DNA from 4 places in the Pontibacterium sp. genome. Region 1 is predicted to be linked to each of the others. Evidence: predicted binding sites of a transcription regulator. Region 1 holds the regulator's gene; each other region holds the start of a gene.

What was found. The regulator sigma-54, encoded in region 1, starts transcription at its own class of promoters, with help from an activator protein. The targets are predictions, from matches to a motif close to TGGCACNNNNNTTGCTNT.
Positions count from the first base shown of each region.
Region 2: ABYW01_RS02550 (P-II family nitrogen regulator) is a predicted target of sigma-54. The motif match lies at 4,841-4,858, and genes of this name have one in related genera.
Region 3: ABYW01_RS07440 (TorF family putative porin) is a predicted target of sigma-54. The motif match lies at 4,997-5,014, and genes of this name have one in related genera.
Region 4: ABYW01_RS08510 (hydrogenase small subunit) is a predicted target of sigma-54. The motif match lies at 5,376-5,393, and genes of this name have one in related genera.

Region 1 covers NZ_JBFGYC010000011.1:13,726-21,326, reverse strand. The annotation lists gene rapZ (RNase adapter RapZ) at 1-769, opposite strand, end outside; gene ptsN (PTS IIA-like nitrogen regulatory protein PtsN) at 802-1,257, opposite strand; gene hpf (ribosome hibernation-promoting factor, HPF/YfiA family) at 1,282-1,572, opposite strand; gene ABYW01_RS01585 (RNA polymerase factor sigma-54) at 1,623-3,131, opposite strand; gene lptB (LPS export ABC transporter ATP-binding protein) at 3,188-3,913, opposite strand; gene lptA (lipopolysaccharide transport periplasmic protein LptA) at 3,910-4,419, opposite strand; gene lptC (LPS export ABC transporter periplasmic protein LptC) at 4,409-4,975, opposite strand; gene ABYW01_RS01565 (KdsC family phosphatase) at 4,975-5,517, opposite strand; gene ABYW01_RS01560 (KpsF/GutQ family sugar-phosphate isomerase) at 5,557-6,531, opposite strand; gene ABYW01_RS01555 (calcium/sodium antiporter) at 6,552-7,505, opposite strand.
Region 2 covers NZ_JBFGYC010000021.1:10,706-18,306, forward strand. The annotation lists gene ABYW01_RS02530 (hydrolase) at 1-1,127, opposite strand, end outside; gene ABYW01_RS02535 (aspartate aminotransferase family protein) at 1,130-2,356, opposite strand; gene glnK (P-II family nitrogen regulator) at 2,607-2,945, opposite strand; gene ABYW01_RS02545 (ammonium transporter) at 3,135-4,391, opposite strand; gene ABYW01_RS02550 (P-II family nitrogen regulator) at 4,424-4,762, opposite strand; gene ABYW01_RS02555 (accessory factor UbiK family protein) at 5,060-5,320, shown strand; gene ABYW01_RS02560 (YifB family Mg chelatase-like AAA ATPase) at 5,402-6,928, shown strand; partial or broken gene ABYW01_RS02565 (putative bifunctional diguanylate cyclase/phosphodiesterase) at 6,894-7,601, opposite strand, start outside.
Region 3 covers NZ_JBFGYC010000104.1:551-8,151, forward strand. The annotation lists partial or broken gene ABYW01_RS07420 (rod shape-determining protein) at 1-395, opposite strand, end outside; gene gatC (Asp-tRNA(Asn)/Glu-tRNA(Gln) amidotransferase subunit GatC) at 755-1,042, shown strand; gene gatA (Asp-tRNA(Asn)/Glu-tRNA(Gln) amidotransferase subunit GatA) at 1,109-2,560, shown strand; gene gatB (Asp-tRNA(Asn)/Glu-tRNA(Gln) amidotransferase subunit GatB) at 2,575-4,029, shown strand; gene ABYW01_RS07440 (TorF family putative porin) at 4,291-4,947, opposite strand; gene ABYW01_RS07445 (GNAT family N-acetyltransferase) at 5,388-5,825, shown strand; gene ABYW01_RS07450 (hypothetical protein) at 5,813-6,103, opposite strand; gene ABYW01_RS07455 (gamma-glutamylcyclotransferase family protein) at 6,349-6,744, shown strand; gene ABYW01_RS07460 (bacterioferritin-associated ferredoxin) at 6,832-7,041, opposite strand; gene bfr (bacterioferritin) at 7,237-7,601, shown strand, end outside.
Region 4 covers NZ_JBFGYC010000128.1:138-7,606, reverse strand. The annotation lists gene ABYW01_RS08530 (hypothetical protein) at 1-902, shown strand, start outside; gene ABYW01_RS08525 (HigA family addiction module antitoxin) at 1,061-1,342, opposite strand; gene cybH (Ni/Fe-hydrogenase, b-type cytochrome subunit) at 1,555-2,307, opposite strand; gene ABYW01_RS08515 (nickel-dependent hydrogenase large subunit) at 2,368-4,173, opposite strand; gene ABYW01_RS08510 (hydrogenase small subunit) at 4,173-5,249, opposite strand; gene ABYW01_RS08505 (PA2778 family cysteine peptidase) at 5,575-6,570, opposite strand; gene ABYW01_RS08500 (DUF6627 family protein) at 6,567-6,953, opposite strand; partial or broken gene ABYW01_RS08495 (universal stress protein) at 7,173-7,469, opposite strand, start outside.

The DNA of each region.
Region 1 (7,601 bases):
GCCCCCCCGTACAGCCTATGGCCACTGTAATGTAGCTGCGATTGTTGGCGGCGAAGCGTGGTAACCAGCATTCCAGATACTCGGTAATGTGGTCCTGCATCTCCTGCACCTGATCTGATTCAGATAAAAAGTTGATCACAGGCTGGTCCAGACCCGAGTATTGACGCAATTCAGGAATCCAATATGGGTTGGGCAGGACGCGGACATCGTAAACAATATCGGCATCCAACGGTACACCGTGTTTAAAGCCAAACGATTCAAACTGCACTGCAAGTGACTGATCACTGCGGTCGGCAATGCGACTTTTAACCGTATCACGCAGGTCGTATAGGTTCAGACGTGTTGTGTCGATGCGCAAATCGGCCATTTTAGCGATGGGTTCGAGTAGCTGCTGTTCGAGCTGAATCGATTCCAGCAGGCCGCGATTATCGTCTGATAGAGGGTGTTTACGGCGTGTAGAACTGTAGCGCTTTAGCAGAGTTGCTTCTGATGCATCAAGGTAAAGCACTTCGTAGTGTGCTTCCTGCTCATCTTTTTTCAGTGCTTCGAGAATGGTGGGAAGCTGCGCCAGATTGCTCAGCAAATTGCGTGCATCAATACTGATCGCAATGTGCTCTGGATGCTGCGGATCACTGGTCATCTGAGCAACCAGTGAGGGCAGCAGGGTCGCAGGAAGATTGTCGATGCAGTAGAAGCCGATATCTTCTAACGCCTGAAGCGCTGTACTTTTACCAGATCCTGATCGGCCGCTGATAACAACAAGCTTCATGTCCCCTCCTGCCTGTGTGATGAGGTATTTCGTTAATTGCCCAGATCAGAAATGACGGTATACAGAGCGGCATCATCACTGGTATTACGTAGGGCACTGCGTACCGACTCCTGACTAAACAGCTCTGCAGCTGAAGCCAGCGTCTGAAGATGTTCGTCACAGGCTTCTTCCGGTACGACAAGGGTGAAGATCAGATCTACGGGCTTGCCATCAATTGAGTCAAAATCAATCGGTGAGTCCAGTGTGATCAGGTAGCCCAAGGCGTTCTGACAGTCTTGTAGCCGGCAGTGGGGGATTGCCACGCCATCACCGATACCGGTGCTGCCTAGACGCTCCCTGCCGAGTAGTCCTGAGAATACAGTATCAGCTTCCAGACCGGGATTTTGCTCGGCGATTAGCTGACTGGTTTTTTCCAGTACACGTTTTTTGCTTCCGCCCTCGAAGCCGCATAGGGTTCTCGAGGGCGTCAGTAGCTCTTGAATCAACATAGGGTGTGTTGAGAATGATATGACTTATTTGTGTTTTTTGAGTTTTTCTTTGTGCTTAATGATCTGACGGTCCAGTTTATCGACAAGACCGTCGATAGAGGCGTACATATCATCATGTTCGTGAGCAGCAAAGATCTGTCCGCCGGCAAGGTGAAGATCACCTTCTGCTTTCTGACGTTTTTTGTCGACGCTGAGTGTCACCTGGACGTTGGTGATATTGTCAAAATGCCGTCCCAGTTTTTCAAACTTGGAGTGCACATAATTACTCATAGATTCAGTCAGTTCGACATGATGGCCAGTAATATTAATCTGCATAGGTCTCTCCTATTGGCAGTGACTGTATTCGTCCTGTGTTTCCGTTTCCATTAAACCAGACGCTTGCGTTCATTAGAAGGCGGAATGCTCATTGCCTCCCGATATTTCGCAATTGTACGTCGGGCTACTTTAAATCCCTGTTCGTCCAGAAATTGTGCGATCTTATTATCACTTAACGGTTTTGCCGGATTTTCAGCGGCAACCAGTTTTTTAATCAGCGCTCGGATTGCCGTAGAGGAGGCGGCTCCACCATCGTTGGTGTTTACGTGGCTGGAGAAGAAGTACTTCAGCTCAAAAATCCCTCTCGGGGTGTGCATGTACTTTTGTGTCGTGACACGGGAGATGGTTGATTCGTGCATTTCAACGGCTTCTGCGATGTCATGCAGTACCATGGGTTTCATCCCTTCCTCACCGTGCTCGAGAAAACCTTCCTGTCGTTTAACGATTTCGTTTGCGACTTTCATCAGGGTTTCGTTGCGGCTCTGCAAGCTCTTTATAAACCAGCGCGCTTCCTGAAGGTTGCTTTTCAGGTAGTTGTTATCGGCGCTGTTATCAGCCCTGCGTACCAGATCGGCATAGCCGGAATTGATTCTCAGGCGGGGTGATACTTCCGGGTTAAGGTTGACCGTCCAGATACCGCGCTGTTTAGTGACAATGACATCCGGTATCACGTATTCAGCGGTACTGGAGGTAATTGATGCGCCGGGTTTTGGATTCAGCTGCTGGATGAGCAGACTGACCTGCTGCAACTGAGGTTCTTTGAGCCTCGCTTTACGCATCAGTTGACGGTAATCGTGGCTACCAAGTAACTTCAGGTAATTTCTGACGACTGTCAGCGCCTGCTTTTTCCACGCAGTGTCATCCGGGAGTTGCTCCAACTGAATTGCGAGGCAGTCGCTGAGATCTCGTGCGCATACACCAGGAGGATCAAATTGTTGAATGCGTCGCAGCACTGCTTCGACTTCATCCAGATCTAATTCCTCGATGCCATCCTGTTGACGCAGATGTTCGTGGATATCTTCAAGTGTAACCGTGAGGTAGCCATCGGGGTTGATACCATCGATCAGACTGGTCGCAATTAACCGATCCTGATCGCTCATAGGCGTCAGGTTCAGTTGCCAGTGGAGGTGATCCTGTAGCGTTTCTTCTGCGGTGTCATTGGATTCGAAGGTGCCTTCAGAGTCGTCTCGGCTACTGCCTGGAGCTGAACTCTGAAAGGTGTCATCCCAGCTGCTGTCGGTACTGAGTTCGGCGGGGATCTCATCATTCCAGTTATCGTCGGCAACTTGAGCTTCTTCTGTATGCTCCTGTTCCGCGTGAGCTGTCACTTCGGAATCCGGGGTTGTATCTGAGGCTGAGTCCGGCGTGTTTTTTTCTTCACTTGCCGGGGTGTCGGTGTCGCCTTCCTCATTAACATCCAGCATCGGATTGTTTTCAAGCGCTTCCTGAATCTCCTGTTGCAGGTCCAGTGTCGATAGCTGCAGCAACCTGATCGCCTGCTGGAGCTGAGGCGTCATGGTGAGTTGCTGGCCAATTTTGAGTTGTAGCGCTTGCTTCATAACTACTCGATAGAAACCTGTGCTGCGTTAAAGAAAAGTTCAGCTTGAATAATGACTTACAGTTGAAACGTATCACCCAGATAGGCTGCACGTACAGCGTTATTCTGCATAATAGCATCCGGAGCGCCACTTGCGAGGATTGTTCCTTCACTCACGATATACGCTTTCTCACAGATATCCAGCGTTTCCCGAACATTGTGGTCGGTGATCAGGATGCCAATGCCCTTGCTTTGCAAATGCTTAATCGTACTTTTTATATCGTTAACAGAGATAGGGTCGACACCCGCAAACGGTTCATCTAGCAGGATGAACGAAGGTTCGGTGGCCAGTGCTCGGGCGATTTCAACGCGTCGGCGTTCGCCGCCGGATAAACTCATGCCTAAGCTGTCAATAATATGGGTGATGTGGAACTCTTCGAGCAACTCGAACATTTTTGTTTCGCGCTGCTTTTTGTCCAGATCATGTCGTGTTTCTAAAATGGCTAATAGATTGTTCCGGACACTCATCTTGCGGAAGATCGAGGCTTCCTGTGGCAGGTAGCCGATACCGCAGCGAGCACGTCCATGCATCGGCAGGCGAGTGATCTCTTTTTCGTCGATCAGTACCTGTCCGCGATCAGCACGTACCAAGCCAACGATCATATAGAAACAGGTGGTTTTGCCTGCGCCGTTGGGCCCTAGCAGGCCAACAATTTCACCACTTTTAATCGATAGGGATACATCTTTGATGACCTCGCGGCCTTTATAACTTTTGGCAAGATGCGTTGCTTGCAGCTTACTCATTGAGCGTCCTTATCTTTTTTGGGCTGGATGATCATCTCTACCCGGCCGCTACTGCCATCTTTGCCATCACTATACGCGTCTACAACTGAAGTTTTGAGGTTGTAGAGTATGCGGCTACCAGTAAATGTATCTTTGTCGCTGATAACTTTAGCGTTTTTCTGAAGTGTGAGGTGTTCTTTCTCTACTTTGTAGATAATCGTATCGCCCCAGGCGTCGGTATATGGCTTATCGGTATCGGGCTTTTGGCGGAAGTGGGCTTGATTGCCGTACGCGGTAACCAGCTCAACGCCTTCTTTGCCTCGCTCCATTTCTACCCGGTCAGCTTCGATTAGCAGGGTACCCTGAGTGATTTTTACGTCACCAACATAGACGGTTCGACCGGTCCGTTCATCAATCGACGCACTGTCAGCGCTGACGTGAATAGGCTTCTCTCGGTCTTCCGGTAGCGCGTTGGCCGTGGCGCTGAGCAGCGTTGCAACCATCAGTGCCAGAAATTTAGTCTTCATTCTCATGCAATCCCTGTACGTTTGATAACAACTTAAGTGTTTTATTCTCGAACGAGGCTGTCATACCGGTAGCGTCGTAGCGAACGTTGTCAGAAAGGATGGTGACTGGTTCATCCGTTTCAGCCAGCTTTGTATCGGGGTAAAGCGTTAGTGTCTCGGTCAGAACCAGGGTTACAACCCCGGAACTGGTACTGTCTTTAACGCGAACATCTCCACTGAGCAAGGCTTTAATCCGGTCATCCGGCAGGGTGCCATGTTTAGCCGTTGTCGTCGTTACTGAGCCGTCTGTCCCGTAAAGAATGATCTCAGGAGTTGTGAGCTCGCTCTCAGCCCGGTCGGGATAGTGATCCAGGCGAGGAGTGGAGAATGTTTGCTCGAGCATGCCTTGGTCATCAAATACCCGTGTGCGGGTATCGGTTGCAAAGTAGTCTTCGCCTTGTTGTAGCGCTTGTGGGGGGCGGCTTCTTTCGCTAGGTGCAATACCTAAGCCCCAGTAAAGCAGTACGGGGCCAAGCAGAAGCGCAGCAATAATCAGGCGAGTGCGGGCGGTAGACACTAGAGGTATGGCTCCCATACCTGTTCAAGTTTGTCCTGGGCAGCAAGGATCTTTTCGCAGAATTCACGACCGGCTCCTTCGCCGCCGCGACGTAATGTGCACCAGTCAGCATGTTGTTGAACCAGAGGGTGGCCGTTGGGCACGGTGGCTCCAAACGTCACCGCGCGAATAGCCGAAAGATCTGGCAGGTCATCACCGATATACGCGGTTGTTTCTGCATTGTGTCCGCTTTTTTGCCATAGCTCTTTCAGTGCGGTCAGTTTATCTTCGCGGCCTTGCTCCAGATAGGTGATGCCCAGCGAGCGAGCGCGAAGTTCAACCTGAGAGGAGCGTCGGCCTGTAATGATGGCTGTTTCAATACCGGCTTTCTGTAAAAGCTTAATGCCAAGCCCATCCAGGGTATTAAACTGTTTCACTTCCTGGCCATCTGGAAGGAATAACAGCTGTCCATTGGTCAAAATACCGTCAACGTCGAATACCGCCAGTTTAACATCCTGAAGTTTCGTGGCTTGTTCGTCAGTTAGGTCCTGGCACCAGTTCATCTGGTCTGCTCCAAATTCTGTTGGTTTGTCGGGGCTGTATCAGAGTACGCCTGCTTTAAGCAGGTCATGCATATTCAGCGCGCCAATAGGTTTGTTTTCGTCATCGACAACCAGCAACGCATTGATTTGTTTGCTTTCCATAATTTGAAGGCACTCTGCAGCCAGAATGTCGGCTCGGATTGTGGTGCAGTCAACGGTCATCACCTGCTCAATAGGCGTGCCCTTCAAATTGACTTCGTGGTCTAGTGCTCGACGCAAGTCTCCGTCAGTAAAGACTCCGGTAACAACGCCGGCTTTATTCAATACTGCGGTCATACCCAGGCGTTTCTCGGTGACTTCGAAAAGTGCATTGTGCAGCGATGTGCCTTCTATTACACAAGGTACATCGTCACCACTGTGCATGACGTCTTCTACCTTTAACAACAGTTGCCTGCCAAGGCTGCCGCCAGGGTGGGAAAAGGCAAAGTCTTCTTTGCTAAAGCCTTTGGTTTCCAGCAATGCAATCGCTAATGCATCACCCATGACCAGTTGCGCGGTCGTGCTGGACGTAGGGGCCAGATTGAGTGGACAGGCCTCTTTTTCCACGCCTATATGTAAATTGGCATCCGCCGCTCGGGAGAGATTGGAGTCCGGTTTAGCGGTCATGCTGATGAGTGGAGCGTTCATCCGCTTGATCAGTGGCAAAATGGTCACGATTTCTGCCGTCTCACCAGAGTTTGATAGTGCCAGCACCACGTCTTCAGATGTGAACATCCCCAAATCGCCATGGCTGGCTTCACCCGGATGTACAAAAAAAGCAGGGGTGCCTGTGCTAGCAAGGGTTGCCGCTATCTTACGGCCGATATGGCCTGACTTGCCCATGCCGGTAACAATGATGCGACCGGTGCATTGGCTCATCAATTCGCAGGCATGTTGAAAGTCACCGTCCAGATGATTTTCTAGGTCTTTTACAGCTTCGGTTTCCAGCTGGATGGTGCGGCGCGCAGACGCCAGGAAGTCAGCTTTTTTGGTCATCTTTTTCTCGGTGCCCGGAATTAAACGGTCATATTGTATAGCAGTACCAGATAACCTGCATACAGCGCAGTCAGTAGGATGCCTTCATATCGATTGATCTTTGGTGGTTTCTGAATCAAACCGAAAGCGATCAATGCAACGGTCAGACCCAGCATAACGCTGTAATCCCTGATTAAAACGATACTATCGATCGCTAGCGGTGCAATAAACCCCGGAACGGCCATAACCGCTACAAGGTTGAATATATTGGAACCGACCACGTTGCCAATGGCCAGGTCATGATGTCCTTTAAGGGCACTGGCAACCGACGCCGCCAATTCAGGCAGGCTGGTTCCAATGGCGACGATAGTGAGGCCAATGATCAGCTCGCTAACGCCTAATGCCAAGGCTACTTCAGTCGCCCCCCAGACCAGCAGGCGGGAGCTCCCAGCCAGAATAACAAGCCCTAGAATCAGCCAGAAAACAGCATTACCCGTTTTTAGTTCGGGTAACTCTTCCTCTTCGTTGGCGCTTTCTTCCGGTGAAGCGTTGCGTTGAAAACGTTGGAAAAGATACAAACTGAGCGCCAGCATGGACAGCAAAATAACACTGTCGACCAGCGTGAGCTGGAGATCCAGAAGCAGCATGCCTGCAAAAACAGTGACAGCAAGCAGTAATGGAAGTTCTTTACGCAATACGCCGGATTTAACCGGAAGTGGGGCGATAATGGCTGTAATACCTAATACTAAAGCAATGTTGGCGATGTTGGAGCCTAATGCATTGCCGACTGCAAGCTCTCCTGCGTCATTGATGGAGGCCATGTAGGAAACCAGTATCTCTGGTGCAGAGGTGCCGAAGGATACGATGGTCAGACCGATGAGCATCGGTGACATGCCGAAGTTACGGGCGGTTGCAGCTGCGCCGATTACAAACCGGTCTGCGCTCCATACTAGTAAAACCAAGCCTGTAATGATTGCGAGTGTTGGGTACAGCATTGTGCATCTCGTTGCCAGTAAATAGAGGGGGCTATTAAAACAGAATGCGTGGTTTGATTAAACGCTGATAGAAGCGCTCAATGGAATAATCTATTG
Region 2 (7,601 bases), on a different contig from region 1:
ATAAGTCCCCCTCTTACGCCCAGCGTGTCGATATTAGGCAGGCCATGGCTACTGAGATTGTTGCCATCGCAGCACCCCCCTGTTGGTTGCCAGCTCAAGTCAAGATCCAGCAGGCCGGCACAGTTTTTTAACAGGCCATAAAGGGATTGGTGAGCATCGTCCATGACTTTTGGCATGCGGCCAAAGCTGCCGTGCAGGCTGGCACTGAAGCCTTCCCGCTGGTTGATGGATAGCTGAATGTTTTCAAGCTGAGTCAGGCACCAGTCGGCATCGTCCGGGCGCTGGATACGGATATTAAACTTCACCACGCAGGTATCCGGCACCTGATTGGTCGTTGTCCCGCCCTCGATAATGCCGGTGTTAAGGGTTAAACCTTCGCGTGCACCATTCAGTTGTTCCAGTTGACTGATCGCCCATGCAGCAGCACTGATCGCGTTGCGGCCTTCCTGTGGGTTGCGTCCTGCATGGGCACTGCGTCCGTTGATACTCAGGGTAAAGTTACCGCTGCCTTTGCGTTCACCCGCTAAGTTTCCATCGGGCAGGGCAGGTTCAAATACCAGCCCCAGATGGTGGCGTGGGGCTTCACGGGCAAACCAGCCGGATGAGCCGGGGGAGCCGATCTCTTCATCTGGATTCAGCAGTACGGTCCAGCCAATGTTGTGATGATCGGGATGTTGCTCAAGGGCTTCCAGCGCACTAAGCATCACCAGTATGCCGCCTTTCATATCCGCTGCACCAGGCGCGTTTAGCGTGTTGTTGTCCTGATAGTGCGCGCTCTGGAAGGCTGAATCTTTGCCGAACACCGTATCCAGGTGACCGGTGAGCAGAATGCGGATGGGGGCATCGGGACGTTTTCGAATCCGCCACAAGCCCCCCAGTTCCTGTTCGATGATATGGCCCTGCATACTGACCCGTTGCCAGGGGTCGAGCGTGTACTTATCCACGGCGGCTTCCAGCCGTTCGGCAAACAGTGCGGCATAGTATTCGCCCACGCGATTGACCCCAACGGGGTTATGGCTGCCACTGTTGATACTGACCAGTTCCAGTAGTCTGTCTTCCATCCATGCGCGGTGCTGACTGAGCCAGTGTAGTGCGGGCTGATCGCTCTCGTGCATGCGCAGGTACATGGTCAGGCCTCCTCTGTACGCGTGTGCAGAAACTGCACCATAGCCTGACCCAGACGTTCGAGTCCGGTGTGGATATCGTCAGGAGGAATAATCAGGGATGGTGCAAGCCGCAACACATCGGGACCGGCGATCAGCACCATGACTCCCGCGTCCTGAGCTTGAACCAGCAGGTTACGGGCTTGCCCCTGCCATTGATCACACAGCTGGCAACCAATCAGCAATCCCTGTCCGCGAATATCGCTGAACAGATGATATCTGTCGTTAAGCTCATCCAGCCCATCCATAAACATCAGATGACGTTCTCGCACACCGTCGAGCAGGTCGCGGTCATTGACCAGTTCCAGCACCCGAGACGCAACGCGACAGCCCAATGGATTGCCGCCGTAAGTACTGCCATGCGTACCCACCGCCATGGCTTGAGCGACTTCGTCAGTGCATAGCATCGCACCAATCGGGAAACCACCGCCCAGTGCCTTGGCTGTTGTCAGGATGTCGGGTTTCACACCGGTGCGCATGTAGGCATATAGCTCACCCGTGCGGCCCACACCGGTCTGAATCTCATCGAAAATCAGTAGGGCATTGTACTGGTTGCATAACTCGCGGGCACGGCGGATGAAATCAGGGTCGGCAGGTAGAATACCGGCTTCTCCCTGTATGGGTTCCATAATCACCGCACATGTATGGTGTGAGATCGCTTTCTCCAGTGCCTGGATGTCGTTAAATGGCAGGTGGCTGATGCCCTCCGGTACCGGACCAAAACCCTCGCTGTACTTCGGTTGGCCGCCTACGCTAACCGTAAAGAAGGTGCGTCCGTGAAAGGCGTTATCAAAGGCGATGATCTGGTGTTTGTCGGCACTGTATTTGTCTACCGAGTAACGGCGCGCCAATTTGAGGGCGGCTTCGTTGGCTTCCGCGCCTGAATTGGCAAAGTAGACCTTGTCGGCAAACGTCATCTGGCAGAGCTGCTGTGCCAACTTAAGTGCCGGTTCATTGGTCCAGACATTACTCAGGTGCCAGAGTTTATTGGCCTGGTCGGTCAGCACCTTCACCAGCTCAGGGTGGCAGTGCCCCAGCGAATTAACCGCAATCCCACCGGCAAAATCGATGTAGCTGCGGCCGTCCTGGTCCCAAATATGAGAGCCTTCACCACGCACGGGAATCACAGCCCCCGGTGCATAATTGGGCACCATCACTGCGTCGAACGTGTGGCGGTTGAGTTCATGAGCCATCCGGCACCTCCTGTGTTGGAGCGATACCTTTCAGTTTAGACACAGTTTCAGAAAGGAAGTTGTTAACGGGTCAAAAAGTGATTAATAGCGGATAAGCTGCGGTTATCTGACGTTAACTTCTGAAATCTTTCAGATTGGCTGGAATTTTTATGCAGGGAGAAAGCAAAGAAAAGGGTGAAAGATTGTGGGGTGCAGACAATAAAAAAGCACCCCTTGAGGTGCTTTTCTAATTCGTGAGCAGTGTGAACGCTTACAGCGCGTCAGGACCGCTTTCGCCAGTACGGATACGGATAACCTGTTCCAGTGGCATAACGAAGATTTTACCATCACCGATTTTGCCAGTGTTTGCAGTAGAGGAGATCGCTTCGATCACCTGATCAACCATATCGTCGTCGACAGCGACTTCGATTTTTACTTTTGGAAGGAAATCTACAACGTACTCTGCGCCGCGATACAGTTCGGTATGACCTTTCTGACGACCGAAACCCTTGACTTCAGTAACAGTGACACCCTGGATACCGATTTCGGACAGGGCTTCACGGACGTCATCCAGTTTGAACGGTTTAATAACCGCGCTGACCAGCTTCATAACGTTCTCCTATTTGTCTTCTTGTCGCCCCTGCGGGCACGAGACATATTTATACTCAAAAGTAGATTTTGACCTAGTATACCCAGATTTCGCGAACTTTTCTCAGGGCTGTTTATAAATTGACCCTGTGGGTTTTACGAAAACGGAAAAAGGGTGCCGAAGCACCCTTAACTATTTGAGGCAAATGGATTATTTCGCAGAAGTGAATTCTGGATACGCTTCCATACCACACTCGGACAGGTCGACACCTTCGTACTCTTCCTCTTCGGATACGCGGACACCCATCACAGCTTTGATTGCCAGCCATACGACCAGGCTTGCTACGAATACCCAACCGAAGATAGTCAGTGCACCAATGATCTGACCGGAGAAGGTAACGTCACCGTTGGTAACCGGTACCAGCAGCAGACCCAGCAGACCCACTACACCGTGTACGGAGATCGCACCTACAGGGTCATCAATCTTCGCTTTATCCAGTGCCAGAATGCTGAAGACAACCAGCGTACCACCGATAGCACCAAACAATGTTGCCTGCAGTGCCGTTGGCGTAGAAGGCTCCGCGGTGATCGCAACCAGACCCGCCAGTGCACCGTTCAGTGTCATGGTCAGGTCCGCTTTACCGAACAGCAAGCGTGCTACGATCAGGGCTGCAACGACACCACCTGCAGCAGCTGCGTTGGTGTTCATGAATACCACAGCGACAGAGTTAGAGTTTTCTACATCGGAGGTCGCCAGTACGGAACCGCCGTTGAAGCCGAACCAACCCAACCACAGTACGAATGTACCCAGTGTTGCCAGTGGCAGGTTTGCACCCGGAATCGCGTTAACCGCACCGTTTTTAGCATATTTGCCTTTACGCGCACCCAGTACCAGCACACCCGCCAGCGCTGCAGCAGCACCTGCCATGTGTACGATGCCGGAACCTGCGAAGTCAGAGAAGCCCAGATCGCCAAGGTTGTACATACCGAATACGTCGTTGCCGCCCCAGGTCCATGAGCCTTCCAGTGGGTAGATCACACCGGTCATCACAACTGCGAACGCCAGGAATGCCCACAGCTTCATACGTTCAGCCACTGCGCCGGATACGATAGACATCGCCGTTGCAACGAATACCACCTGGAAGAAGAAGTCAGCCGATGGAGCGTAGGTTGCTGGCTCTTCAGCACCGGTGAAACCGTCACCCGTGATGCCGCTCAGCAAATATTCACCGCCGTACATAATTGCGTAACCGGACACCAGGTACATGGTGCAGGAGATCGCGTACAGAGCGATGTTTTTGGTCAGAATTTCAGTGGTGTTCTTAGCACGAACCAGACCGGCTTCCAGCATGGCGAAACCTGCCGCCATCCACATGACCAGTGCACCACACACCAGAAAATAAAACGTATCCAGTGCATATTTAAGCTGGGTTACATCACCCGCTGTTGAATTCAGAAGTTCTTCCATTGGTAAGGTCTCCAGAAAATCTCAAATAGGGTTTATAGGGCGTCGTTACCGGTTTCACCGGTACGGATTCGAATAGCCTGTTCCAGCGGCATAACAAAAATTTTGCCATCGCCGATTTTTCCGGTTTGTGCAGCGGTGCTGATCGCTTCTACAACCCGATCAACCAGCTCATCGTTGACGGCTGCATCAACACGGACTTTTGGCAGAAAATCCACGACATACTCGGCGCCACGGTACAGTTCGGTGTGACCTTTCTGACGGCCAAAACCTTTAACTTCACTGACGGTGATACCGTTAATACCGATTTCAGATAGTGCTTCCCGGATGTCATCCAGTTTGAACGGCTTGATAACCGCAGATACCAGTTTCATTTGTGTTATCCCCCGATACTCTGTTGTTACTGTGAGTGCATGTCACAGCGCAAATGAATCAATTGGTTTGATCTGTGTATAGCGAGGGTCGTGCCATGTTTTTAAAAGTTGTTTTAAAACATGTGGTTACTCTGTTTTGCGTGAGTGGGTGAATGATTGAGGCGCACTTATGGCGCACGAGTCTGTAGTCTGGCAGTGCACAATTCGGGTGCGTGCACCATTTTGAGGCGCGCCCCAATAGTGCGCGTGAACCTGCTATAGTCGGGGTCTGAAAAATGCATAATGTTGAGGCACAACATGATTAACCAGAAACTGATTGATGGTCTGAGTGACCAGTTTGCGCAACTGATGTCTGGACAGGCGCAACTGCCCGGTGAAGAGATGATGAAAGAGCAGGTGAGTGCGATCCTGCAAGGCACCTTTAACCGACTGGATCTGGTGACCCGTGATGAGTTTGATGCTCAGAAAGCTGTGTTGATGCGTACGCGCGAAAAGGTTGAACAGCTTGAGAAAACGTTAGCAGAACTGGAGCAGAAACTGACAGAGCGCGACGCCTGATCTATTTCTGACGAGCTGGTAGGCGGCAACGGAACCTGTCGCGGCCAGCTTGCTGTATTTCCCGATCCAAGGAAGGATGTTATGTCACTCGCAATCGTCCACACCCGTGCACAGGTGGGTGTTGAAGCCCCTGAAGTTACTGTTGAAGTCCACCTGTCCGGTGGTCTGCCCGCACTTTCAATCGTCGGCCTGCCCGAGACTGCGGTGAAAGAAAGCAAAGAACGCGTGCGCAGCGCACTGATCAACTCCGGTTTTAAGTTCCCCCAACGCCGCATCACCATCAATCTCGCCCCTGCGGACTTGCCTAAAGAGGGTGGCCGGTATGATCTGGCGATTGCTATTGGCATTCTGGCGGCCAGCCAGCAGGTTCCGATGGAAGCGTTAGAGCAGCGGGAGTTCCTTGGCGAGCTGGCATTGTCCGGGCAGGTACGCCCGGTGCGCGGAGTACTGCCTGCGGCGATGCGTTGTGCGGAGAAAGGTCATAGCCTGATTCTGGCGCAGGATAACCGCGAAGAAGCGGGTATCGTACGCAGTCTGGCCATCTATCCCATTGAGCATCTCCTGCAGCTAGTCTCACATTTGTTGGGCAGCGAGCTGGTGCCCCGATATTGTGCAGAAAATAGTCAGGCACTGGCTGCGCCGAAATACCCTGATCTGCAAGATGTTAAAGGACAGAGTAAAGCGAAGCGGTTGTTAGAGATTGCAGCGGCTGGGCAGCACAATCTGATTTTGGCAGGTCCGCCAGGTAGCGGGAAAAGCATGTTGGCGAACCGTTTACCCGGATTGTTGCCCTTGATGCAGGAGGGTGAGCGGTTAGATGTGGCGGCGGTGTATTCGGTGTCCGGTATCAGCGGGGATGTTATCAGCGGACGGCGTCCCTTCAGAGCGCCCCATCATACCGCATCGGCGGTGGCACTGGTGGGAGGGGGCAGCAGTCCCCGTCCGGGTGAGATCTCACTGGCCCATCAGGGTGTCCTGTTCTTAGATGAGTTACCCGAATTTAATCGCAAGGTGTTGGAAGTGCTGCGCGAACCGATGGAGTCAGGCGAGATCCTGATCTCCCGCGCCGCGCGCCAGTGTAGTTTTCCTGCCCGCTTTCAGTTGATCGCGGCCATGAACCCCTGTCCTTGTGGGTATTACAACGACGGCACCGAGCGGTGCCGTTGCAGCCCGGATATGGTGCGCCGTTATCAGGAGAAAATATCGGGTCCGTTGCTTGATCGTATCGATATGCAGCTTTGGGTGAGCGCCATCTCCAAGCAGGAGATGCTGGAACATACGGGCACCAATGAAACCAGCGCTCAGGTGCGGGAACGGGTGGTGGCTGCCCGTGAACGCCAGATTCAACGTCAGGGATGCTGTAACCAGCAGCTGGAAGGTCCTGAGCTGGAACGACAGTGCGCAATCAGCGAAGACGACAAACTGATGCTGGTGAATGCACTGGAGAAAATGCAGCTGTCGGCGCGGGCCTTTCATCGCATCTTGAGGGTCGCCAGAACCGTCGCGGATCTGGCCGGGCTGGAGCAAGTGGGAACCTCCCACCTGCTGGAAGCCCTGAGTTACCGCCGTGGACTTACGCCTGTTCCAGCATCTGCACGAAGTCTTTAAACGGCACGGGAGGGCTGTACAGATAGCCTTGTACCTGATCGCAGCCGTGCTGGATCAGGAAATCGAGCTGTTCAGGGGTTTCGACCCCTTCTGCGACTACTTTCTTATCCAGACTGTGGGCAAGGTTAATAATCGCACGCACGATTTCGGCATCGTTCGGGTTGTCTGCCACATTGCGGATAAAGGAGCGGTCAATTTTCAGGGTACTGATCGGAAGCTTCTGTAACAGGGCGAAGGATGAATAGCCGGTGCCGAAATCATCCAGTGCAAAGTCGATGCTCAGATTAGACAGTTCCTGCAGACAGTAACTGACATGTTGTTCATCGCTGATCAGGGCGGACTCAGTCAGTTCAAACTCTAAAAATGCGCTGTTGATCTGATTCTGGCTGATAATGCGATGGATAGTCTGTGACAGATTACTGTCCTGAAACTGGCGGAACGAGAGATTCACACCAATACGGCAGTTGTCGTAACCCTGTAGCTGCAACTCCTTGAGCTTTATCCCGGCTTGGTGGATGGCCCAGTAGCCAATCGGGATGATCATGCCGTTGCGTTCGCAGAGACCGATAAATTCCGCTGGCATAATCAGGCCCCGTTTCGGGTGGCGCCAGCGGATCAAGGTTTCTGCACCGGCGATCTTGCCGCTTTCCAGATCAATTTGTGGCTGGAAAAA
Region 3 (7,601 bases), on a different contig from region 1:
CCCGCACCCATCGCGGATTCTTTGATCGCACGACGTTCTACCTGTGTAGATTTACATGGCACACACACCAGCACACGAGGGCTGGGAGTCAGAAAGCTGTTGTCATGTACTTTGCTGATAAAGTACTGCAGCATTTTTTCGGTCACATGGAAGTCAGCGATGACACCGTCCTTCATCGGACGAATAGCGGTGATATTCCCCGGTGTACGACCCAACATACGTTTAGCGTCGGCACCTACCGCAGCAACCGATTTCTGATTGCCCGTTTCGCGTATCGCTACAACAGAAGGCTCATCAAGAACAATGTCCTTATCACGAACAAAAATCAGGGTATTAGCGGTGCCCAAGTCGATGGACAGGTCGCTGGAAAAAAGGCCACGAATTTTCTTGAGCATGGAATACTTATTCCTGGGATTATAAAGGACTGAGTGAGCACTATAATAAACAGCTAACTCTAACAATCGGGTGCCATTTCAGCAAGATTGAAAGCGCGTCTGAAGCACTCAAAACCAAATGAGTTGGCCTATTTTGGCCATTTAGGTGCCCCTGTAAAAAAACTGTCGCCGTTCCACCGACAAAGTCGGAAATAAGCGACACCCAAATCAAACGTAAAAAACCTCAAGAGCCACCCCGGCATCCAAGACACGGACGGCTCAAACCGTCCGCCTAGCCTTCATGTAAAACCGCTGATGTGGTAACGTTATCTGCTAATCTCTTTTCGTCAAAACGACTTCCAACCCAGCGAGAAGCAACTATGGCTCTAGACCGCTCTGATGTGGAAAAAATTGCCCATCTGGCACGCCTGCAAATTGATGAGCAGGATATCCCGGAATACACCCAAAATCTGTCTAACATTCTGGATCTGGTCGACCAGATGCAGGCCGTAGACACCAGTAATGTTGAGCCTATGGCGAACGCGCTGGATGCCGTTCAGCGCTTGCGCAAAGACGCGGTAACCGAAGAGAACAATCGCGATAATCTCCAATCGGTTGCCCCTGCCGTGGAAAACGGTCTATTCCAGGTTCCTAAAGTTATTGAGTGATCTCCACTCTATTAATGACGAACCACTTCTTGCACCTTATCGGAATATCGAAGGACTCAAATTCTCATGTTTGACAAAACGCTAGCCGAACTGGCCCAGGGGCTGGAAAACGGCGATTTCAGCAGTGTCGAGCTGACGCAAGCCTACCTTGACCGCATCGAAGCGGAAGATGGCAAATACAACAGCTACATCACAGTGACCGGCGAGCTGGCACTTGAACAGGCCAATGCCGCCGATGCCACACGCGCAGCCGGTAATGCAGGTGCTTTCACCGGTCTGCCCATTGCTCACAAAGATATTTTCTGCACCGAGGGTGTGCGCACCAGCTGTGCATCTAAAATGCTGGACAACTTTATCTCGCCGTACAACGCTACTGTTGTGAATAAGTTCAACGCGGCAGGCGCCGTCATGCTTGGCAAAACCAATATGGACGAGTTCGCGATGGGCTCTTCCAACGAGTCCAGCTTCTACGGACCTGCGCGTAACCCTTGGAATACAGACTGTGTACCCGGCGGCTCATCCGGTGGCTCCGCAGCAGCGGTAGCCGCATTACTCGCTCCGGCAGCGACAGGCACCGATACTGGCGGCTCCATCCGCCAACCTGCTGCATTGTGCGGCATTACTGGCCTGAAACCGACCTACGGTCGCGTATCCCGTTTCGGCATGATCGCATTTGCTTCTTCTCTGGATCAGGGTGGCCCGATGACCCGCACCGCAGAAGATGCAGCAATGATGCTGAACGTCATGGCAGGGTTTGATCCAAACGACTCCACCTGCATGCAGAAAGACGTACCGGATTACACCGCAGACCTGAGCAAGCCCCTGGCTGGCTTGAAAATTGGCCTGCCAAAAGAGTTCTTCCCGGATGACCTCAGCCCTGCGATTGCACAGCAGGTTCAAGCCGCAATCAAAGAATATGAAGCGCTGGGCGCAACCGTTAAAGAGGTCAGCCTGCCTAATACCGGGCTGGCGATTCCGGCGTACTACATCATCGCGCCATCAGAAGCCTCATCTAACCTGTCCCGCTTCGACGGTGTACGTTACGGCTACCGCTGTGAAAGCCCGGTTGATCTGGAAGATCTGTACAAGCGCTCTCGTGGCGAAGGCTTTGGCCCGGAAGTTAAACGCCGCATCATGGTGGGCGCTTACGCATTGTCCGAAGGCTTCTACGATGCCTATTACAAAAAAGCACAGCAGATTCGCCGCCTGATCAAGCAAGATTACGTGAATGCGCTGAATGAAGTTGATGTCATCATGGGGCCAACCACACCTCACCCTGCATTTAAGCTGGGCGAGAAAACCTCCGATCCGGTCGCAATGTACATGGAAGATATCTTCACCATCTCCCTGAACCTTGCAGGTATGCCTGGCATCTCTATCCCTTGTGGTCAGACCGAAGGTCTGCCTGTGGGCCTGCAGATCATCGGCAACTATTTTGCAGAACAGAAACTGCTGAACGTCGCCCATCAGTTCCAACAGGCAACTGACTGGCACAAGCAAGCACCACAAGGCATCTGAGAGGTTAACGTATAATGGAATGGGAAGCGGTAATCGGGCTGGAAATCCATGCCCAGCTCGCCACAAAATCCAAAATCTTTTCCGGTGCCAGCACTGCATTTGGTGCCGAACCTAATACCCAGGCATGCGCCGTTGATCTGGCGCTGCCAGGCACCCTGCCGGTATTTAACGAAGAAGCGCTGCGCATGGCGGTGAAGTTCGGCTTGGCGATTGATGCCGAGATCGGTCGCACATCGGTATTTGACCGCAAGAACTACTTCTACCCGGATCTGCCAAAAGGCTACCAGACCAGCCAGTTATTCCACCCAATCGTTGGCATTGGCCATATCGATATAACACTGGAAGACGGCACCAGCAAACGCATCGGCGTGACCCGCGCGCATCTGGAAGAAGATGCAGGCAAATCGCTGCATGATGAATTCCCCGGCATGACCGGTATCGACCTTAACCGGGCAGGCACACCGCTGCTGGAGATCGTATCCGAACCGGATATGCGTACTGCGGAAGAAGCGGTCGCATACGTACGCAAGATCCACGCGCTGGTGACCAGTCTGGGCATTTGCGACGGCAACATGGCAGAAGGATCATTTCGATGTGACTGCAACGTTTCCGTACGCCCTAAAGGTCAGGAAGAGTTTGGCACTCGCACCGAAACCAAAAACATCAACTCCTTCCGCTTTATCGAAAAAGCGATTGTCGGAGAGATCGAGCGTCAGATCGATTTGATTGAAGATGGCGGGCGCGTGATACAGGCAACCCGCCTGTACGATGCCAACAAAAACGAAACGCGTTCTATGCGCTCCAAAGAGGAAGCAAACGACTACCGTTACTTCCCCTGCCCGGACCTGCTGCCTATCGTTATCGACGAAGATTACATCGACGCCGTACGCGACAGCCTGCCCGAGCTTCCGGACGCACGCAAAGCACGCTTCATCGAGGAATATAAGCTGAGCGACTACGATGCGATGGTCCTGTCAGGTGACCACAATCTCGCCACTTATTTCGAAATCGTCGCAAAAGCCGCCAACGATGCAAAAATGGCTGCAAACTGGGTCATGGGCGAACTGTCCAAGCACCTGAACCAAAACGACACCACCATTGCTAACAGCCCGGTTTCTGCCGAACAACTTGGCGGATTGGTTGAGCGCATCAAGGACAACACCATCTCCGGCAAGATTGCCAAGCAAGTGTTTGAAGTGATGTGGGCGGAAGGCGGAAGCGCTGACGAAATCATCGAAGCCAAAGGCCTGAAGCAGGTAACCGATACCGGTGCAATTGAATCGATTGTCGACGAGGTTATCTCTAAAGCGGATAAACAGGTAGCGCAATACAAAGCAGCCGAACCCGACAAGCGCGGTAAAATGCTAGGCTTCTTTATGGGACAAGTTATGAAAGCAACAGGTGGCAAAGCCAACCCTGGCGCAGTCAACGGCATTCTTAAGAAGAAACTAGACGCATTGTGCGACTAAGCCCCGACCATTGACGCAATAAAAAAAACCGCAGCAAACGCTGCGGTTTTTTATGCCCATTCCATTAGGCTTTCTATATCTGATGTATGGCTATTGTTTGCCCATGCCACATTAGTGAAACTCAGCCCGCATAACGACATTAAGAGCCCCACACTGCCCCAAACACCTGACTGAAGCCTTTACTTCTGTAGCAATAACCAACCGTCAGATATAAAAATACCCCACCCAAGAGTGAGACCAATCACTGACTAGTAGGACAGCCTACAAATCAAAGCTCTTGCCAATGGTCAGCGTGACAGTATTGCTGCTGCTCACCCAATTATTCGCAGCCGAGGCGTCCTCGTCCGGAAAGATCGCTGCCACACCAAAGTCCAGCCCTTCATACGTCAGACCGTAACCTACTTCAACGTAATCCCCGTCAACTTCGTCACCGTAAACAGCGTATGTAAGGTAACCACCTGCATACTCACCTGTTAACGACGTAAAGCTGTAATCAACATCAGGCCCCGCAGTATCATCTTTAAAAGTACCTATGTTATGGCTCACACTAACCGGGCCATACGACAGGGACAGATTTAGCTCTTCATAGGAGCCATCAATAAAAGACTCTTCGGTATAGAAGTAACCTGTAACACCAACACCGTATCCGATACCTTCGACTTCACCTTCATAACCTGCGTAAAGATCATATTCCAGCCCATTGGACACGTCCGCAGCCCAAGTACCGATGTAAAAGCCTGACTGATCGTAATCAAGGCCCGCCATCATAGAAGCACCGTTGCCTGCTCCGGTCTGATCCAAACCGCGGAACCAGTAATCACTCATCGCACCGATATTAGCGGACAAGCCTGCTGAAGCTGTTACCGAGGCCGTCATCAAACCGGCAGCTACAAGTGCTTTTGCAAATGGTTTCATCATTGATATATCCCCCTTCGGACTTCAAATATTCTGATGATCTACCACCTATCCAGCACACCCCATGCCATCACAATAAATAATCTTAAAAAAACAATAGGTTACATACAGAATAACTCCTTTCTTACACCGATAGCGCCCTATGACAAAACTAAGACAGCCATATTGCAGTGCAAAAAAGGCAGCGCGAGCACTATCCGTGTGCAATAGATGACACTTTCATGAACCATCCCATCCTGACCAAAGTTGGAGGTGTGGATTAAACTACTATAGCCAAACCCATAGCGTTAAAATAAGCCACCCATCAACCACATAAGATCTATACCCCCTCTCAGGGAATAGCCTTAACACCAAAACACAACTTTGCTCCAACATCACAGAGAAAGCCCCTGCAGCCAATCGGGGCAAAAGCATTTATCAATCGATGACTAAGGATTAAAACGTTGCCACCCCTGAGTACTCAGCCGTATGTTTCAGCAGCAACAGAAGAAGAACTCTACCTACTGAATCGCTTTTATAAGCGCAACGGACACAAAGGCAAAGCAGATAGCAGGGACAAGGCTTATTGGTTAAAAACAGATGACAAGACAATCGCGGCTGTGCGCTTTACCCCCACCGCAGAAGGCACGCTTTTACGAGGCCTTTGGGTAGCTCAAGAACTTCGAGGACAAGGCTTAGGGGGCATACTGCTACAAGCATGCAGCAGTTACTGGAAGCAACAAGCCTGCTATTGCTTTCCCTATCAACATCTGCAGGAATTTTACGCCAAAGCTGGCTTCGCACCGGCAGACGAATCCACACCACCCCAATATCAGAAACAACTGATACGTTATCAACAACGGGGCGAAGACCTGATTCTGATGCAGTATCAACTGCCCTGAGACTGGCGGATATAAAACCGGGCTTTCTCAACATTATCAACACACTGCTGATAGTTTTCGACCTGCTCTACCACTTTCGCAGCCCCAAGCAAGCTTGCAGCCTTGCCCCATGCAACAGAGCCACTAAATCCCTGACTGCGCGCAAAGCTCAACTCATCGTAAGCAATTTCGATCCCCTGCCGACAAGCCAGATCTAACCGGCCTTGCTGCTGTCCGGCGCAACCTGCCAGCAACATCGTCAACAACACTCCAGATACACCAACCATTTTAAGAGGCATCTTTCACTCCTGCGCTCACCTTAAAGCTATCCAATATACTCTCAGTCTAATGCACACCTCTTAGATATATAAAGGGATATGCTATTCAGACCCACGGCTCTATTCAGGCAGCACAAGCAAGAACAAGTTCCCAAACCTTCAGCCACGAAATCGGACCGGTCGAAAAAACATAGATTATCCCGACTCACTTCTTACGCACTTAGCGGTATGATGGGCTCAACCAATATAAAAACACCCAAAACCTAATGCAGAATTCTCTCTTTTGCTATGGCACCTTGATGGTGCCGAAAATCATCAACCGAGTTACGCAACGCGTTGTCCAGCCCGGTACTCCTGCGGAGCTTCAAGACTTCGGCTGCTTCAAGGTCAGACAACAGACCTTTCCCGGGATTCGTCCGGCAAACGGGAAAACCACCTATGGCATGCTTTATCAGGAACTGACCTCGGCAGATATAGAGCATCTAGACAGATATGAAGGCTACCTTTATAGGCGGGAAAGGGTCAGGGTCTCAACCTCAACAAACGATCACACCGCTTGGTGTTATCTGATAAAACCCGAATACTATCCTGAGCTGCTTTCTGATATGTGGGACTATCAGCACTTTCTGAACGTCGACTTGGCAAACTTTAATCGCCGCTAGCACACAAAAAAGCCTGAACAGTTTCCCATTCAGGCTTATCTATCATTCTTATCAATCAACAAAATACAGAGAAACGCTGCAATCAGATCAGGCACTGACCGCCAGCTGCATCGGATCGTTATCGTATCCTGCTTTCATCTGTGTACTCTGTATCAAACCTTCTGCACAACTTGTGCAGCGGCCACAACATGTACCAACATTTAGCGTTTCACCCAACCCTTCCACGGTAGAAACACCTTCATCAATTGCTTTCATAATATCGCGGTCAGTGACAGCGTTGCAGATACAGACGTACATAATCAAGCCTCTGGTTAAGAGATGACCAGATACTACACCTTAATGAGAACAGTTTGCAATATCAATTGCATTAATTTTTTTCATACAGGACAATCTGCTCTGCAACAGATTTTCCACATTCCTGATAGAGAAACGACTGATCTATACTGTCCGCTACCCTGTCCGGAAAACACAATAAACCGCGGAGTGCTATCTATGAAAGGTGATCCAAAAGTACTTAGGCACCTCAACCAGGTACTGAGAAACGAGCTAACCGCCATCAACCAGTATTTCTTACATGCCCGCATGTGCAAAAACTGGGGCTTTGAAGAGCTGAACGAACACGAATATAAAGCATCAATCAAAGCAATGAAGTTAGCGGACGATGTTATCGAACGCATCTTGTTCCTTGAAGGCCTGCCCAACCTGCAGGATCTGGGAAAATTGATTCTGGGCGAAGATGTCGAAGAGATCTTTAAAGGGGACTACCAGCTAGATACAGAAGCACGTAAGGAGCTGGTCGCAGCTATCGCCGAAGCAGAAGCACTGCAGGACTACATCAGCCGCGAGTTGCTGGAAAA
Region 4 (7,469 bases), on a different contig from region 1:
CGTCCTTTTTCTCCCCCTACGACGCATTGATAACATCCACCTGGATGTCGCTATCAAATAGCAGTCTTAAAACCTACTACACCCTGGAAGGTTCTTTTTCCTATACCGATTCCAACGCACTTACCGGAACGTCAGGGACTGTATCCAGTTTCCTATACCTTGAATATTTAGGCGCGGGAAAGGGATACGATCGAGTCTCTTTTACCGATGTCAGCATCGACTTGAACTCCTTATTGTTTTCATCTGAGTGGTCAGCCCTGCTTGCGGGTGACGACAATATTACGGGTGGCGATAATTCCGACACGCTATCGGGCTACTCGGGGAACGATATTTTCACCGGAGGCAATGGTAACGATGCTATAACAGGTGGCGATGGCAGTGACACGGCTGTTTTTTCAGGCATTCGTTCAAACTACAGGCTTACTGAACAAGATGGCGTAGTCACTGTTTCAGATCGTGTCGGGTCTGAGGGTACTGATACGCTAACCGGTATCGAAACCCTACAATTCTCCGATGTTGCAATGTCAGTCACTGACATAGGCATTACCAACAACCGCGTAGAAAATAACGTACTCTCAATTATTGTGAACCAAGGCGTGCTTGGTTCAGACCCAATATTATTAACGGGTCTGGCAGAAACAACCATCTATCGCGATGGAGAAATCTCTGCCCATACAATCAGTTATGGCGGAAATGACTTTGCTTACGAAAGTGTTGACGCTCTTCTAACTACGGTTTTACGGGATGGAGAATTTACGGATGAATTTCGCACTGAAATTGCCGACTATGCGCCTTCTGCATCGAATATTACCTACCAAGAAGCAGTCTCTTTAGTGGGTGTTGCCAATATAGATGGTGTACTGCTGAGCGTCGCCGGTGCTGACGGCAACTACGTCGGCTAACGTAGCTGAGAATAAAGTGCCCCTTGAGAGGATCAACAAGAGTGCGATAGCTTTTGTGGCGCACCGCTGTCTTGTTCCAGATGTCGCAAACATTACTGCCTGAACCTATCCGCTACGCCCATGTTTCAGCGGTTTTGCCCTGCGACCTACTACAATTATCAGGGCAGCCTGCTGGCGACATATAACTCCCACAACTGCTGCTTTTCCAGCCAGAACATTGGGGTTGTTTTAAAGCACTCAGCTAAACGCAAGGCCGTATCGGCGGTAATCGCTCGCTGACCATTAACGATCTCATTCACCCGGCGACGGGAGATCCCCAGTGTTCGCGCCAGTTCAGACTGGGAGATATGGAGCGGTTTCATGTAGCAACGCTCCAGAAAAGCGCCGGGATGTTCCGGTTTTCGGCTACAGAAGCGTCGCCGAAGTACGGTTGCTTGCACGGGATACCTCTTGGACTCGACTCTGAAAAAAACGGCCCGCCTCCGGCATAAGATACCTTCGGCAGGCCCAACTATTGAATGACAATCGTGACCTTCAGGAACGACAGGTTCCTGAAGGTATTTTGCCTGTAGTCACTGATCAGCAGGTGGATCTGATAAGTGACTACCAACGGTCTCCCAGAGCAATCGGAAGATGGTCAAATGCCGCCGGATCAGTCCGGGCGGTCATCTTTAAACATACGCCAGCCACCAATCATGGTGGAGATCAGGCTCTGACGGGACATGATGTCTTCACGCACCGCCACGTATACATGGATCATGATAAAGGTGATCAGGTACCACATACCCAGATGGTGCCAGGTATGAACGTCCTGACTCTGCCCCATCGCCGGGATCACCCAGCCGAAAACAACATCGGCCCAACTTCCTTGCCCCAGTCCTTCGCCATACAGCGCAAAACCGGTGATGATCATGAAGATCATGCCCAGCACAAAGAAGAAAAACATCGCCAGCTGCCCCAGCGGGTTATGGCCAATATATTTCTTAGGGGTTTTCTCCAGAAACAGATACCAACGCACCTCATGGATCGCTTCACGCCACCATTTACGGGTTGCCAGCTTAGGGAAAAACAGTTCACGTGCGTGACTGTTCCCCACCAACGCCCAGTAGATGCGGCCTATGAATGCGATCGCGACGATGTAGCCCGCCGTAAAGTGCGCAAAGCGGATATATCCCATCAGGTAGTTATCGATCGCTTCACCCGGCATAGTCGGTAACGGTGATCCGATAAAATAACCGCTGACACACAGCACCAGTACAGAGAACACGGTCACCCAGTGCCATAAACGCACCGGGGCTTCGTATACGTACACCGCGGTCTGTTTGCGGGTGATCGGTTTTTCCTGCTCTTCACGAGTTGCATCTTCTCCGGTGAGCAGGTCGTCTTCTTTTACTGACATAGTCATCTTTCTAACCTCCCAGAACAGCGCGCAGAACCAGACTCAACCGACCCTACGCGCAGCACATTACCGGATTTTCACCTTAGTCAGCTCCTGGCCGTCTTCGGACATCACGTGTGTAGAACACGCCAGACAAGGGTCAAAGCTGTGCAACGTACGCAGAATTTCCACCGGCTCATCCGGTCGCTCCATCGGCGTATTCAGCAACGCGGCTTCAAAGGCGCCGATATTGCCCTGCGCATCACGCGGCGATCCGTTCCAGGTGGTGGGCACAATCGCCTGATAGTTTTCGATCTTGCCGTCTTTGATCTTGATCCAGTGACCCAGCGCGCCACGGGGGGCTTCGTTGATCCCTACACCCAGCGCCTCTTTTGGCCAGGTGCTTGGATCCCACTTCTCCACATTGGCAGTCGAACTGTCACCGTTCTTGATGTTGTTCACCAACTGATGCCAGTCATCGAGCATGGTGTCACAGCACAGTTCACACTCCAGCGCGCGTGCCAGCGTGCGACCTAACGTGGACGGCAGGAACTGTTTCAGTCCCAAATCCAGACCGGTGGCCTGATTAAAGCCTGACAGGGAGCGATCCACCTGCTCCTGCACATATTCCTGACCGGATACGTAACCGATGATGTAACGAGACAGTGGCCCCACTTCCATCGCATGACCGCGCCAGCGTGGTGCTTTAATCCAGCTGTACTTCGCAGATTCATCCAGCTCTTTGATGTTGGTTTTTGTGCCGACGGTATTGGGGCCCAGCTCGAACTTCGGCTCGGTTTCCCCATCCCATGGATGCAGGCCTTTTTCGCCGTTGGCGTAGCTGTACCACGAATGATCAACAAACTCCTGAATCTGTTCAGGGTCGCGCACATCCACCGGATGCACTTCGTTCCAGTTGCCGCCGATGATTGCACCAGCCGGCAGCAGATCCGTGGATTTGTCGTACGGCACCTGAGAATAAGTGCCGTACGAAAGCACGTTCTCAGCGGCCAGACCGCCACCATAGAGCCAGTCTTTGTAGATACTGGCCACCGCCATCACATCCGGCAGGTAAACGTTTTTGGTGAACTCCTGTGCTTCTCGGATACGCTCCAGTACAAAGTTCAGACTGGTCATATTCACCGGCGCACCGGACGCACCCGTTCCATCGATGTTGATCGCACAGGCGACACCGCCCACCATGTAGTTCGGATGCGGGTTTTTACCACCAAAGATGGTGTGAATCTTGACAATGTCACGCTGCAGATCCAGCGCTTCCAGATAGTGGGAAACAGCCATCAAGTCCGCTTCCGGCGGCAGTTTATACGCAGGGTTATCCCAGTAACCGTTGGCAAACAGGCCCAATTGGCCGGTTTCGACAAACTTCTTCAGGCGCGTCTGCACATCTTTGAAGTAACCCGGGCTGGATTTCGCATGCTTCGGCGACACCATTTGCTGCAGTTCAGAGGTTGCCACCGGATCGGCTTTTAGCGCGTTGACCGGGTTCACCCAGTCCAGAGCGTGCAGGTGATAGAAATGGACGATGTGATCGTGAATCTGCAGGGTTTTGTCCATCATATGACGGATCAGGTGGGCGTTGAGCGGTACCTGAATACCCAGCGCATCTTCCACCGCGCGCACTGAGGTCAGTGCATGGGTTCCGGTACAGACACCACAGATACGTTCAACAAACGCCCAGGCGTCACGAGGATCACGACCTTTCAGGATCACTTCCAAACCACGCCACATGGTGCCGGTGGAGACGGCGTTTCGGATGATGTTGTTCTCATCCACGTTTACTTCGCAACGCATGTGACCTTCGATACGGGTCACGGGATCAACAACAATACGACGACCGCTGTTATCCAGATTTTTTGTATTCAGTTCGGTCATTATTCCTGATCTCCTTTGTGCTGCGCGCGTTTCACTGCACTCACGGCAGCATGGGCCGCGATGGCCGCACCCACACCACCGGCGACGGCGGTACCTATCTGATCGGCATTTTTCTCAATGCCGAACTGCGGAATATTGGTCAGGCGATCATAGAAGGAGCCTTTGTCCCAAAAACCATCTTCGGAGCAACCGATACACCCGTGGCCCGCCTGAATCGGGAAGGAGGTGCCTTCGTTCCAGCGGACGGTTGAACACGCGTTATAGGTGGTCGGCCCCTTACAGCCCACTTTGTAGAGGCAGTACCCTTTGCGGGCGCCTTCATCGTCCCACTGCTCAACAAACTGCCCCGCATCAAAGTGCGGACGGCGGTAACATTTATCGTGGATTCGCTGACTGTAGAACATTTTCGGACGCCCCTGACGGTCCAGCTCTGGCAGCCTGCCAAAGGTCAGCATGTAGGTGATCACCCCGGTCATCACTTCCGCAATCGGCGGGCAACCGGGCACTTTGATAATCGGTTTATCGGTAATCACTTTGTGAATCGGTACCGCCTGTGTTGGGTTCGGACGTGCGGCCTGCACACAACCCCAGGATGCACAGGAACCCCACGCGATAACGGCTGCCGCATCTTTCGCGGCGTGCTTCAATTGATCGAGAAACGGTTTACCACCCACGATACAGAACATGCCGTCTTCGTTGAGCGGTGGATTACCTTCTACGGCCAGAATGTACTTACCTTTGTACTTCTGAATAGTCTCTTCCAGAATGGCCTCGGCCTGATGACCGGCAGATGCCATCAGCGTGTCGTCGTAGTCCAGTGAGATCATCGACAGCACCACGTCTTTAACCAGTGGATGTGCAGAACGGATAAAGGACTCGGAACAACAGGTACATTCAAGACCATGCAACCAGATCACCGGCGTACGTTCTTTGGTCTCCATCGCATGCGCGATCTGCGGCGCAAACGTTGGCCCCAGACCCAGAGCAGCGGCGGTCAGGCTACAGTATTTGAGGAAGCTACGACGGGTGATTCCCTGTCGTCGCATGACTTCGTAGAAGGTTTCGATTTGGGACATTCGGCTCTCTCCGGCAGTGGTACCGCTGAAGAAGCACTGCTCGTTTTGACCCACTCACCCCAGATGCAAAAGGTGCGGCAGCAAACAGTGTTCAGCTTTTTTGTTTTTTATTGGTTAGCTATAGCTTCAGCAAAGAGTGGGCCAAGTTTAAAAACCACTAGGAATCAACGATCAGGAGGGGAACAACAAAAACAATGGATAACTGACTTACCAGCCTGACCGAACAAACGGCAAGTCAGTTAGCAGCGACGAAGGTCGGAAGATGGAGTTCACACCCCGTCCATGGGGTCTCCATATAGATAGATCGAGCCGAGAATGTCTCAACTTATAGAGGGCAATGCACCACATCACACAATAGCGCTGTCTTGACGTTATGTTGGTGCAACTCGTAGAGACTGTCGATTAAGAGGGGGTCATTCGGTTTAATCCGCACCGCACAGTGAATCGCAGCGCGAGACGCTTCGCCACACTCGACAGAGCTCAACGCATAGGCGTAGTTATTCCACAGTTGTTCGTTGTCAGGATGATGCTGCAGTGCTTCACGGTACGTTGAGACAGAACCCTGATACTGCTGTTGACTGTACAACGCATTACCCAGCGCCAACCATATCAGCGCATTATCCGGCCAGCGCTCTATTGCATGCTGGTAGGCGCTGACAGCGATCTCTGGATGCAGCTTTTCTACATCATGTACAACACGCACGTATTGATCAGCATCTGCGCTCACAGGGATACGTTCAGGTGGTGCGGCCACCATTGCCCAACGCTTAGCCCGTGCCCAGGTTTTATCAAAGGTGTAGATCGGTACCACACGCCGCCGCTCTTCACCTGAACGCAGCGTGACGGTTTCCCGCTCCAGGTCATAGCCAACCACTACCGCGTAATGCCACTGCGGCAGCCAATCAAACCCCAGATTCTGCATCACCAGCACCGGTTGGTTGTTGGCCACTTCGGCAAAGAGCACATCCACGCGCCCTGTTAACTCATAAGGTAACCGTTGAAAACGGCGTGTTGTCGCGACGAGATCCACCTGCAAACTTCCTTTTCGCTCGGGTAGATAGACATAAGGTGTGAGTTCGTCAGGCACAGTATCAACACCGGTCGCACTTAGAATCGTCGCCAGTGCAGCGGGACCACAATGATATTGGGTCTGTGGAAAGAACGGTGTGTCTTCCAGCTCGATAGCGGTAGGCAGTTGATGCAGGCTGCTGGCCTGCTCACGCCAGACACTTTTGCTGCTGCACCCCGTCAGAAACAGGCTTCCTACAATCAGCCATATATTGAGTTTATGCACATTCAGGAGTGCAGATATCCTGATCATCGGATCGGTTTAACAAAGGTGAATATGTCGGTCGCACCCAAGGCATCCGTGATGATGAATACGATAAAGAACAGGGCGGCCAAGCCCACAATCCCTTCACCCGCCGGTAACTCATCCAGCTTCGCATTAAGCATCGCCACCTCGGCATCACTCATGCTACGGACCCGTTCCGCCGCCATCGACGCATCCAATCCATAGACTGTTAATTGTTGTTGCAACTCATCCTTTTGCAGCAAGGAGATCAAGCGTGCCCGCTCAGCATCACCCTGCTGCGCTTGTATCGCTTGGTCGGTCGTGATCATTGCCGCCTGAGCGACGGGCAACTGTATAAGGCCCAGCATCATGATAAGAACTGAAGCCACAATCTGCTTTGTTTTCTTCATTTCCGCTCACCATCAAACTGATTAAGAGTTTTCTAAGTATAGGAAATAAAGCCAACCTGACTTGAGCAACCCGATGAACAGTGCCATGCGACAGTGCTCAAGCCCTGATGAAGCAAATGAGAAAAGCCAGAAATATTGAATCGGATAAGATGGTTCAAAACAAAAAAGTCCGGGGATAAGCCCGGACTTTATTACACCTGGTAACGCCTAAATATGAGATCAGTCGTTGCGCACTATCACCACAGAACACCCCGCATGACGCACCACACGCTCCGCATTGGAACCAATAAAGTAGCTACGAATGCCCGGCTTACGCGCCATCATCACAATGACGTTGACGGCCAACGCTTCGGCAGTTTCAAGGATCTGGTCGTGGGCTGTTCCCTCACAGCAATGGCTAAATCCGACCAGGCCTTCAGGTAGCTCGGCCAGCAATCGATCCATGGTGTGTTTAGCGTCACGATGATGGCCAGCAATGCTTTGCTCATTCAGATGGGGATAACCGGCACTGTGAAT